Regions from separate parts of the Lysinibacillus sp. C5.1 genome, predicted to be linked through region 3. Evidence: riboswitches for the same ligand, from Rfam matches in the RefSeq annotation. Region 3 holds a riboswitch; each other region holds the start of a gene.

Region 1 (4,290 bases), 590 kb from region 3:
TTCCTCTCCTGACAGAGACACACTTCGACCATCAAGCACCCTTTCAAGGGGAAGTATTTAAAATTCGCCATGATGGCACACAACGCTTAACTTTTATAAAAGCTTTACAAGGAACATTGCATACTCGTGATGACTTTGCATTTGGCGATGTTACCGAAAAAATAACTGAAATTAGGCTGTATAATGGGCGTCGTTTTCAGACAACCCAAGCCGTACAAGCAGGAGACATTTTTGCAGTGAAAGGGCTTAGCCTGGCGAAGATAGGAGACATTTTAGGAAGTACACTACTCCCAAAACCTTATGAACTTGTGCCTACATTACAAGCAAAAGTACTGTATGAAGGGCAACAGCATATAAAGGAAATTTTACAGATTTTTCGTTTACTGGAAGCCGAGGAGCCATCGTTACGCGTCGTTTGGCAAGAAAAATTCCAAGAAATTCATGTACATATTATGGGTGTCATACAACTTGAAGTACTTGCTGAAGTATTAAAAAATCGTTTTTCACTTGTTATTACCTTTGATAAACCTCAAATTTTGTATATGGAAACTATTGCAACGACTGTAACAGGCTACGGACATTTCGAACCGCTCAAGCATTATGCCGAGGTACACTTATTCATGGAGCCGAACATCCGCGGAACTGGGAATACGTTTGTTAATGCCTGTCATGCTGATGATTTATCAGTAGGTCACCAACGCCTTATCGAAAAACATTTATTTGAACGCGAGCATCACGGTTTATTAACTGGTTCTCCTGTTACTGATATTCGCTTTACACTGTTGACAGGACGAGCTCATATCAAGCATACCGAAGGAGGAGATTTTCGGGAAGCTACTTTCCGTGCATTAAGACAAGGGCTAGAACAAGCCGAAAATATCTTACTTGAGCCCTATTACCGCTTCAAAATGAAAGCATCCAATGATTTTATCGGCAGAATGATGAACGATATCCAACAAGCAGACGGTACTTTTGACTCACCGATCTTGTCAGAGGAGCAAGTCATTTTAACAGGACGTGTACCAGTTGCAACATTTATGCACTATAGTACTACTTTTGCTACTTACACAAACGGCAAAGGCTCTTTATCTTTACAATTCGATGGCTATGATATATGTCATAATAGCGAGGCAATAATCGAACAAATTAATTATAATAAACAGGCTGATCCTGACTATACGTCGTCAAGTATTTTTTGTGCAAAAGGAAAAGGCTATGCAGTTCCATGGTATGAGGCAAAAGCAGCCATGCATTGTCTATAAAATAAAAAGGCATCGAAATTTCTCGATGCCTTTCAGAAAAAAATCGAATATTGCATAGTATGCATATCGATACAGATATAAAAATTTACAACGCTTTTTTCGTTTTCCTTTTCAAAGAATTCGCTGACTCCACAATCACATACCCATGATGATTTGAGAAATCCACAAGAACCGACCCAGGTTTACTTTTTAAAATCTGTAATTGCTCAATGCGTTGCAGCAACAATTGATGACCATTGCCACGCGGATGCCAATTTAAATGATAATCATTTAATTCTTTTACACTTTGTAAAAACTGAGCATATTCACCCTCTACATAGTCTATTAAATGTTGTATTTTACTATAATCTTGATTTTCCTGAATTGATAACGATAAGTCTTGCAAATACGTTTGATAAAAACGCATTACCATCGAACATAGTAAATCATTGACTCTTGCAGCACTTAAAATAGGTTTGGGCTCTACATTCAGGCGATCCAAATTGGGTTTAGCTCGAATTGAATCGATGCGTGTAATTAAATGATAGGCCTCTTCATTTACTTCATAAACAATCGGATTGGTCGGCATATACATCATAAAACCATTCTTTTTTGTTTTCAATTCATCAGCCACACTTGCTTTTGCAAATAGGTATCCTTCATAGACATCATTTTGAATCCAAATAATGTCTTTATTATAAAAAATGCAGTCAAACAATCGATCGTGCGGAATAAGCCCTGTGGCTAAAAACTGATCAACTAGCGCCTCAATGACCATTCTCGTTTTTCGTTGCTTGGCAACTTCCATGCGCGGTTGCTTACAAATCTTCATATCAACATTTTTCTTTTCTCGTGTTGAACATACCTGAATTTTTGTCATACTTGCACCTCTTCTCGTACATATTTTCAAAACAAAGGTATCGATTACATAAAAAATACGGATTTCCTACAAATGTAGAGGAAATCCGTGATTATGGCTATCGTACTTAAAAAATATCATTCATCCGATAACATCAAACAGTGCACCAATGGAAGCGATTTGGCTTGATGCCGTATCCCTTTACATCCTTTGGTGTTGGTTGTTTGACGTACTGTGACGAACAGATTATTCTGTTTTGTCAACATGCCACCTCCTATTCCTCGTAGGTTTATGGTGTGTACTCGTAACAGGCAGGTCTCCTGACTTATGGTCATCGCTTCTTTTCACCTTCCCGTCGTTTGACAGTGGTCATAATTTGAAAAGACGCTCACATTCACAGTTGCGGGACAGCGTCGGATTTTCACCGACTTCCCTTTTAAGTAAATTGCATGCAATTTACACCTCTTACTACACGCTATTCAGTTGTTAAGGAATTTATTGGAAAATTCCTACTAAACTATTACATTATATTGTAAAGTAGTCGTATTTTAAAGTCAAACAGCAGCCTAAATGTATGTGCACTTGCTAAAATGACTATCTATCACCTAAATAACTATCCGTTGTTAATTTATACATGAATTTGATTTGTAATCTTTTGTAAATCATCAGCCTGTATCGTTAATTCCTGTGAAACTTGATTGACTGCTTGCATGGAAGCCGTTTGCTCATCCATTGACTGTAGCACAGCTTCTGTATAGCTGGACAATTGATCCATACCCCCTGCAATTGTTGACACGAGATTAGCTACCTCATTTGCACGATTTGACAAGTAATTTACAGTTGTCGAAATGCCTTCGAGTTGGTCAGTCATTTGGCTCACGTGCTGCGAAATATTGCCAAAAGATTTTGTTGCTTCATCAATGACATAGACCCCCTGTTGAACATTTTTCAAGTCTTCTTCCACAGCCACAGAAACTTGTTTCGTATCATTTTCAATACCTACTACAAGGTCCACAATTTGAATAGCAGAATGCTTGGATTGCTCTGCTAAATGACGAACTTCTTCCGCAACGACCGCAAAACCTTTCCCATGTTCTCCAGCACGTGCCGCTTCAATCGCAGCATTTAGAGCAAGTAAATTCGTTTGATCTGTAATCGTTGTAATCATTTCTGTCATTTTTTTAATATCTGTCATTTTATTTGATAAGTGTTTTATTAAGGTACTCGTTTTATCTGTTGACGATGAAATAAACTCCATCTGGTTTTTCGCAACATGCAAAATTTCTGCACCATTACCTGCGATATCATTCGCTTCTTTCGCGTGGTTGAAAACATCCTGTGTGGCAATCGAAATACGCTCAATGCCATCTACTGTTTCCTGCATTGCAACAGCACTATTGTTTGCCGATTGTGCGGCTTGTTTAAGGCCATTTGACGTTTTTTCCATTTGATGGTCAACTTCTTCCACAGCCATTGTAATTTCATTTGTACTTGCAGACAACTCTTCGATACTGGCAGATAAATCTGTCGAACTGTTGGCAATTGTTAGTGTCATCGTACGCAATTGCTCTTTCATCTCTATAAAAGCTTTTGCTAATTCTGAAATCTCACTATTGTCTTGTACAGTAATGACATCAGAGTCAAAGTTACCTACTGAAATTGCTTTCGCAGCATTAGATAATTGGTTAATAGGTTGAATCACTTTATATTTAACATAGAAGATATAGGATAAAGTAATGGAGATACCAATAATCGTTAATATTGTAGATAGCCATGCTAATGCTGTTAAATTAGCAAGATCTATAATTAATACTACAATCATTATTAAATTTAATAATGAAAACCCAAAAATACTTTTTTTTCGTAAAGTCATACCAAAATCCCCTAACTATAATATTACTATAATACCATTATTATAGTTTATTTATCCTAAGATTGATAGAAATACGCCCATCTTTTATATGTATATTGGTATACTAAAAAAAGATAAAGGTTAGGACAAAACTAAAATAATTTAAGGAACAGAGGAAAGGTGTTCATAAATTTTTCTACATGGAGAACTTAGCTATTCTTGCTTTTGCAATAAATAAAAAATTAGAAGAGTTCACTAGTTGTTAGTAGCGGAGGCGGTGACTCCTGCTCAGAACGCACACAGTGTAAGACGCGGGCATTCCGCGCGTTAGCGAGGGT
Region 2 (4,290 bases), 390 kb from region 3:
CTGATGAGTATGGGAAAGGTGGATTGTTGACTGAAAAGAAATATATGTTTTCGCTTACCTGGAATGCCCCTGAAAAAGCATTTAACAATCCAAGTGAATTTTTTGAAGGGAATACCCTAGAAGATGCAATAATGCATTTACATCTTATACAGAAATTTATCGGAATGAAACCATTAAAGAGTTTCTCTTGTTATGACGTAGTCAAAAATCCAAAGATTGAAAAGTTTGTATCCGAACTTGATTTACACCTGCAAGAGATATTGAATTTTTAAACTTATGTAAACGAATAAGGGGAGAGAAATATGTTAAAAGATAAAAAAGTTGTAATTATCGGTGGAAGCTCTGGGATTGGTTTGGCATCAGCTAAACAGCTAGTAGCGCAAGGGGCAGAAGTAATCATTGCCAGTCGCTCCGAAGAGAAATTGCAGAAGGCAAAAGAGCAATTAGGAGTTAGGGCAACAACTTATATTCTAGATACAACACAAGAACAGCAAGTACAATCTTTCTTTGAAAAGATTGGTCATGTCGATCATCTGGTGATAAGCGCGGCAGAAACATCCAGCGGGGCATTCCTCCAAACGGATACAGCACAAGCACGAAAACTGTTTGAAAACAAATTTTGGGGACAATATTATGCAGCCAAATACGGTGCTTCTAACATTTCACCAAACGGTTCTATTATTTTATTTTCTGGCGTTGTAGCCTACAAGGCTATGGTGGGCTCAGCAATACTAGGTGCAGTTAATGCGGCTATTTCCAATTTAGGTCAGACTTTGGCATTAGAACTTGCTCCTATCCGAGTAAACATCGTTTCACCAGGTATAATTGATACACCATCCCGTAGCAAAATGCCAGAAGAAGCACGTAATCACTTCTATAATACAGTTGAAAATAAACTCCCTGTGAAACGAATAGGGCGAGCTGATGATGTTGCACAAAGCGTACTATATTTGCTACAAAATAGTTTCGTGACTGGAACGGTTCTTCATGTAGAAGGCGGCCACATGTTAACTTAAAACCAGAATATATTTCCTAAACAAACTTTTGTAGAACTAAAACTGACCTAACAAATAAAACACCTTTCGCGTTGACTAACGAGTATTGTATATATCAATTAACGCGGAGGTGTTTAGTTAGTGTTCTTTTTAACAACAGTGTGTGGACGATTTTAAGCACCAACGCCACAAACGAATAATTGCGTGCGATACACACAATCTCAATTTGTTAGGTAGAGGTGACTTTTACATAAAAAAAGTAGCGTCGTCACACGCTACAGCAAATTATTGAACAGTAAAGATATTGTTCAGGATGGCTAATACATAACAAGGATTTAGAACGAAATGTCCCTATTACTTTATATGTGAGCTAACAATGATAAGTGTAATTCCAGTAAATAAGCAAATAATTCTCGCCACAGGTATTTTATCAGCTAGTCCAAATAATGCAATTGCTGTTGTTACGATTAAAACTGTTGGACCAACCAATGCAAGCATTGTATTAATATAGAATGCTTTTTCTAAATTGTTCAACTTTAGCATCAACAAACCAGCACTTACTTCAATACTTCCAGACAATACACGTAAAATAACCATAGCTAGAACCGATTTTTCAATAATGGTCATCATCCTATCTTTATAGATAATATTCGCATATCTTATAAATCCATCTCAGTCTAATTATAGAATTCTGTTTGAATGAAATACTAACATCACTATATGTATCATTCGTATGAGATATGCTTGTAATCGTATGCTTGATAGTGTTAATTACTATGTTGATTATCTAGTTAAAAGTGCAAAAAATATTAATACAATCAGTTTTATAAATCTATTTTCTGTTTTGTAAAATCCTGGGGAAGTTAGTACTTAAAGAGAGGTTTATCAATTTATCAAATGAGACTGGAAGGCTACGCTAAGATTTTTAAAATTTTATATTTGGAGTAGATATTTAATAAAACGTCAGCCTTATTCTCTTTTGGAACAATGGTCTTTTTTAGTTAAATGAATACACTCAGCAAGTTTATAAAATAATGAAGATTTTTCTTATTTTATTATATTCTGAAAATAAAATTGACGTAAACTTTCGTGCATGTTATGTTTAATACTAATTTCATAGCAATTATTACAAGTTTGAGTGAAATGAAATTTCATTCAATTAAAAGGAAAATGGGTGTAAATCCCATGCTGTCCCGCAACTGTAAATGAGGAGTTTTGTTTCCATTGACACAGAGTTATTACTCGTGAAGGTGAAACAAAATAATGATTCATGAGCCAGAATGCCTGCTTGTAAGAAGATTCATTGATGATCTACGAAAGATAGGGAGATGGATGGAGACTTACTTTTTGTAGGCTTATCTATCCTTATTCTTTTTGAATAAGGTTTTTTTATGCTTTCTTTTATCTAGTAGTAGATGCTTTTGAACCAAGATAGGAGATAGGAGACAGAAAATGAGATTGACAAAGTATTTACTTCCGTTTGTACTTTTTTTGACTTTCAGTGTTCTTGCAGGTTGTACAAACACTGATACAGAAAAGGGAAAAACAACAACACAAACAAATGACGAAAAAATGATAACGATTGGATGGCCTTTAGATGTCGGTCCATTAAACCCTCATACATATTTACCTAATCAAATGACTGCACAAGCAATGGTCTACGAATCTTTGGTTGAGTATAACGATGATGGGACTATTACGCCTAAGCTAGCAGAAAGTTGGGACATTTCAAAGGATAAGACTTCTTACATTTTCCATTTAAGAAAAGACGTTAAGTATTCAGACGGAACTGCTTTTAATGCGGATAATGTCATTCGTAACTTCGATGCCATATTAGCAAATCGGGAAATACATTTTTGGATGGGCATGGTCAACCATATTGTTGAGGTTGTAAAAGAAGATGATTATACAATTCGTTTGCAATTAGATGAACCTTATTATCCAGTATTAAACGAACTGGCCTTTGTACGTCCATTCCGTTTTTTAGGGGATAACGGATTCCCTGAAGGAGATGCGACGCAAGATTCCATCAAAGCACCAGTTGGGACAGGTCCATGGGTATTAACAGATTACAAAAAAGATGAATATGCTTTATTTAGTCGCAACGAAAACTATTGGGGGGAAAAACCTCTCTTAGAACAAATTAAAGTAAAAATCATCCCTGATTCTGAATCGATTTCGTTGGCATTTGAAAACGAAGAGTTAGATTTAATTTATGGTCGTGGCATCATTAGTTTAGATAACTATTCGTATTTAAAAGATAGTGACAAATATAAAACAGCTACCTCTGAACCATTGTCTACAAAAGCGTTATTATTCAATACGCAGTCAGGACCGTTAGCAGAATTAAAGGTACGTCAAGCCATTCAATATGCTATCAATAAGGAGCAAATGGTTGATAGTATTACACATGGTACAGAAAAAGTGGCCGACACACTATTTTGGGATGCAATTCCTTTTGCCAATATTGATTTAGAACCAATCTTGTATAATCCAGAAAAAGCGCAACAGCTACTTGATGAAGCTGGGTGGACATTACAAAAGGGCGATAAAATTCGTTCGAAAAACGGACAACCATTATCATTAGATTTAATCTATATCGCAACAGATGCCATTCAAAAACCAATGGCTGAGTTGATGCAAGGTGAACTAGCAAAAATAGGGGTACAGTTGAATCTAGAAGGTGCAGATGTAATGGTTGGCCTTCAAAAATTAATGGATAATCAGGTGGATATTAATTTTTGGCGTACAAACGGACCACCAACAGATCCACATGGCTTTGCTAATGAATCAGCTACACCAAATGCTAGTGGTGTTTATGAAGCAAAATTAGGTTTACCAAACACCAAAGAAATTGATACTAAAATTCACCAATTATTAGTTGGAACAGATGAAGAGGAACGAGTGCAGCTCTATACGGATATTTTAACTATGTTCCATGATCAAGCACTATTCTATCCGATATCTTATGAAACAAATAACGTGATTTATCAACCATATATGAAGGATTTTGTGCCTCGTGCATCTGAATATGATATTCCATATGCACAAATGGATACAGAGTAATACAAGTAGAAGAGAGAGTGTCTTACAAAGACAGCTCTCTCTTTATCATAGGATTGGGTAGGAGGTGACAGCATGTACGAATCGACATGGATGTTTTGTTTAAAAAGAATTTTAACGTTACCGTTTGTATTATTAGGGGTATCTATATTGACGTTTGTATTTATTCGCTTCGTTCCAATAGAGCCTGCGGAGGTTATTTTAAGATTGGCTAAAGTTACGCCAACGGAAG
Region 3 (4,290 bases):
CTAATGCATTTCTAGAATAGCTAAGCGTTTCGTTACAAAAAGAAATAGTGCCAGCTGTCGGTTTTAAAATACCATTTAAATGCTGAAATAACGTAGATTTACCTGCGCCATTGTGACCAAGCAGGGCAATTTTTTTTCCCTTTGGTATTTGCAAAGTAATATCTGTTAAAGCTTGAGTGCCGTCTGCATAAGCATAAGATAAATGTTGAAGATTAAAATAAAGCTCAGTCATGAGAAATACCTCCATAGATAATGAGGGATACGAAAATAATAACAATGCCTAACCAGTTTTTCTTGTTGTAGCTACTACTTTCCTGCCAATAGACAGCTTCGCCACCGCGTGCCTGCATCGCATTATTTAGTTCGCGACTGCGTTGGAACATTTCGGCAAACAGTGCTGCAATAAGCATGGAAATCGACCGAAGCCATTGCATGGGTGATTGATAACCAAGACGTGCTTGTTGTGCAAGATGAATTTTTTGCATGCTGTTCAAAAAGATAAAAATAAAACGGTATGTTAGCTCTACCAACTCCACAAATAAAGCTGGCAACCGCCATTGCCGTAAGACATAACAAATGGATTGTACGGAAGTCGTTAAAATTAAAAAATATAAACAACTAATACTGCCCAAAACGGTGAAAAACAGGTGCCGCGCTGTTATCAAGCTGTCATTTCCTATAAAAATGGTCCACTGGCTTAGCGAAAATGTCCATAGATGCGCCGGCAAAATACTAGCAGCAGGTGCAATCGAAATCAAAATAGATAGTAAACTGGAGAGCAAGAAAAAACTCGGTAAAAGCAGGAGTTTTGCATAATATTGTAAAGGAATTTTTGCGCCTAAAATGATAAAAGCACTCATTACAAGAAATGTAATGAGTGAAATTTGTTCATCTCTCATGATAAGCGACAATAGCAACAACCCAAGGGAGAACGTCATTTTTTCTAACGGATGAACGGACGCTAGTTTATTCATATAAGCATACTTATCAATGAGTAACATCGTTTAACCTTCTTTATGCTTACCGCGCATATAGCCCACGAAATAGCCAATAAAACCAGCGCCAATAGCGGCTTGTAAGACGAATAATAGACTTTCAATTTCACCACTTGGTGGCTCCCATAAGCTTTCAAACCATGGTTCGTATTCTTTGTTTATTTCACCAATGGCTGCTTCAGCTTCACCATCAGCACCGCCGAATTCAGCGCCTTTTTGGATGAATAGAGGGATGATTGCTAAAAATATCACAATAGCTAATAACAGTAAATTTTTCTTCATGTTAATGTGCCTCCTTTGCAGAGAAAACACGTAAAGCTTTTAATTCGCTTACATTGTATTTTTTTAAGAAATTCATCACAATGACAGTTAAAATCCCTTCACTAATCGCTAGAGGAATTTGTGTTAACGCGAAAATCCCTGCGAATTTCGTGAATGAAGCCATAAAGCCTCCCACTTCTGAAGGGAAGGCAAGTGCAAGTTGAACGGATGTGACAACATATGTACCCAAATCCCCAAGCATTGCTGCAAAAAAGACAGCGAGAGAAAAGGATAGACCGATTTTTTGAGCACCTTTAAAAACAGCATACGCAATCATTGGTCCTACAATCGCCATGGAAAAAGCATTTGCGCCAAGAGTGGTAATGCCACCATGCGCTAATAGTAACGATTGGAATAATAAGACGATTGTCCCAATCACACTCATTGCTAATGGGCCAAACAGGACTGTGCCAAGTCCAACACCAGTAGGGTGTGAGCAACTGCCCGTAACAGATGGAATCTTTAATGCAGATAAGACGAATGCAAATGCCCCTGATAGCCCTAATATCATTTTCGTTTCAGGGTTTTCATCAATTGTTTTGCGAATTGAGCGTAACCCTAAAATAATAAATGGAATCGAAATAATCCACCAAAATATCGCCCATTCAATCGGTAAAAATCCTTCCATGATGTGCATGGCAAATGCTTGTTTTGGTACTAGTAAAAATGCTAGTAGGAAGTAACTAAGTTTCCAAAAAGATAATTTCAAAATCTCTCCTCCTTAAATCAAAATTTTCGAATGTAGCGTGCGCAATAAAAAAAGCACTTCTCCTAATTTAGGAAAAGTGCATAGCTGAAAAAGCAAATAGAATCATCATCTGCTAAGCCGCACACCTATCCTCGTAGGTTGAAACGATCACGTTTTTTTCGGCAGGTCTCCTGGCTTTAGTTCAACGTTTTATAGGTCTTCCCGTCCATTGGACAGTGACATTCTCTATAAAACTCCCTAGTACAGTGGCGGGACCGCGCCGGACTTGAACCGGCTTCCCTTTTAAGCGAAATGGCTACACTTCGCACCGAAAAAAGATGAAATTGTGAGATTTCACGACACAGTGTAACATGTTTTTCCATTCGCAAGCTATCCTTTTTTTATAAAAAAATTTTTTCGTTGTTTGACATTCTAGAAAATTCAGATAAATACAAGAGAATAACGGTCGCTATCAATGAAATACTTGTTGAAATTTTATTAAAAATCTAATAAATGAAAAAGAAATGTTGAAAAGTATGAAAAAAATAGGCTATGATAGAGACAGTTTTTCAATTCATTTTAAAAACTTACAGCATTTCAATTTAATATAGATACATCTATAAGTGCTCGAAAAAGTTCGAGATAATAGGGAAATCGGTGTAAATCCGATACAGCCCCCGCTACTGTAATAGCTGATGAAATCGCAATGCCACTGAAAACTTGGGAAGGCGCGAGAGTAAAAGGAAGCTTAAGTCAGGAAACCTGCTTATTGATGGCATGCAAACTTTTCGGAGGGAGAAGTGAAGCGAGAGCGGATACGTGTATATTCGTTTTTATTTTGGCTTCTACAAAACCTTTACTCTTCGATATAGAGTGAAGGTTTTTTCTTTTTCCTAAAAGTAAATGAGGGGAGAAAAGCAATGACAACTTGGAACTTAGAGGGAATGAAAACGCATCTTTTTATTTGTAATGGCAGTAGCTGCATGAAAAAAGAGGCAGAGGAAATTACCCTAGCAATACGAGATGAAATCGAGAAATTAGCACTTGATAAGGAAATACATACGACAAGAACGCGCTGTAATGGCAGATGCAAAGATGCCTGTGTTGTCATCGCTTATCCACAAGGAAATTGGTATCGTGTGCCATCGGTTGAACACGGAAGAACACTTGTACAAGATTTAAACCATGACTCTTTACATAGTGAACATGTTTTTACACTGAAAGAAGGTACATTACAGCGTACACCGCAAACAACAGCCATTAAAGGCATCGATAAGGTGAAAGAGGGGTAAAAAATGGCGCAAAAAGGAAAGATTTTTGTTGTGGGCTTTGGCCCTGGTGATTTTAACCATATTACGACTCGTGCTGTGGAGGCACTGCAACAAAGTGAATTTATTATTGGCTATAAAACGTATGTTGAGCTTATTCAAGATTTAGTTAGTGCAAAGTCGATTGTTAGTACGGGCATGACAGAAGAAGTTTCACGAGCGCAAGAAGCAGTACGTCAAGCGGAAGCTGGCAATATTGTATCCGTTATTTCAAGTGGAGATTCGGGTGTATATGGGATGGCGGGGCTTGTCTATGAAGTGCTTATTGAGCTTGGTTGGACAGAAGCAACAGGTGTTGAAGTCGAAATCGTACCAGGTATTTCAGCTATTAATTCCTGTGCAAGTTTACTAGGTGCACCGATTATGCATGACTCTTGTACCATTAGTTTAAGTGACCATTTAACGCCATGGAATTTAATCGCCAAGCGTGTGGAAGCAGCAGCTATGGCAGATTTTGTCATCGCTTTATATAATCCAAAAAGTGGTCGCCGTACACGTCAAATTGTAGAAGCCCAGCGAATTTTACTTGAATATCGCTCGCCTGATACGCCTGTAGGTCTTGTCAAGAGTGCCTACCGAGAGCGTCAGGAAATTACGATGACGACTTTAGCAGAGATGCTTGAGCATGATATCGGCATGTTAACAACGGTTATTATCGGCAACTCTTCGACGTTTTTCTATGATAATAAAATGATTACACCGCGAGGCTATCAACGTAAATATACGCTCGGGGAAGAACAACAGCCTTTACGTCCTCATCAGCGTTTAAGAGAAGAAAATGAACCGTGGGCAATGAACCAAGAAACAGGTACTGCAAGCCATGATTTTGCGGCAGATCCAAATGCAGGACGGATGAAAAGTAATATTGCCATTACGCCTGTATCAACACCGACAAAATCGTCTTTAGAAATGGCAGCAACAGCACTTGCAATGGTGCAGGGGACAACTGCAACAAAAG

What was found. A riboswitch is a leader RNA that binds a small molecule or an ion and turns the genes downstream of it on or off. The one in region 3 is predicted to bind cobalamin.
Region 1: another riboswitch for cobalamin. It lies ahead of I5435_RS10795 (hypothetical protein); the one in region 3 lies ahead of I5435_RS13740 (energy-coupling factor ABC transporter permease).
Region 2: another riboswitch for cobalamin. It lies ahead of nikA (nickel ABC transporter substrate-binding protein); the one in region 3 lies ahead of I5435_RS13740 (energy-coupling factor ABC transporter permease).

What each region holds. Positions count from the first base shown of each region.
Region 1 covers NZ_CP066226.1:2,233,161-2,237,450, reverse strand. Annotated here, with positions in the region: gene I5435_RS10800 (GTP-binding protein) at 1-1,262, shown strand, start outside; gene I5435_RS10795 (hypothetical protein) at 1,348-2,121, opposite strand; cobalamin riboswitch at 2,394-2,581, opposite strand; gene I5435_RS10790 (methyl-accepting chemotaxis protein) at 2,729-3,973, opposite strand.
Region 2 covers NZ_CP066226.1:2,429,381-2,433,670, forward strand. Annotated here, with positions in the region: gene I5435_RS11750 (NAD(P)H-dependent oxidoreductase) at 1-272, shown strand, start outside; gene I5435_RS11755 (SDR family oxidoreductase) at 303-1,016, shown strand; gene I5435_RS11760 (YqhV family protein) at 1,350-1,625, opposite strand; cobalamin riboswitch at 2,109-2,301, shown strand; gene nikA (nickel ABC transporter substrate-binding protein) at 2,448-4,061, shown strand; gene nikB (nickel ABC transporter permease) at 4,134-4,290, shown strand, end outside.
Region 3 covers NZ_CP066226.1:2,820,469-2,824,758, reverse strand. Annotated here, with positions in the region: gene I5435_RS13755 (energy-coupling factor ABC transporter ATP-binding protein) at 1-232, opposite strand, end outside; gene cbiQ (cobalt ECF transporter T component CbiQ) at 225-1,001, opposite strand; gene I5435_RS13745 (energy-coupling factor ABC transporter substrate-binding protein) at 1,005-1,277, opposite strand; gene I5435_RS13740 (energy-coupling factor ABC transporter permease) at 1,279-2,025, opposite strand; cobalamin riboswitch at 2,169-2,352, opposite strand; cobalamin riboswitch at 2,609-2,788, shown strand; gene I5435_RS13735 ((2Fe-2S) ferredoxin domain-containing protein) at 2,925-3,296, shown strand; gene cobJ (precorrin-3B C(17)-methyltransferase) at 3,300-4,290, shown strand, end outside.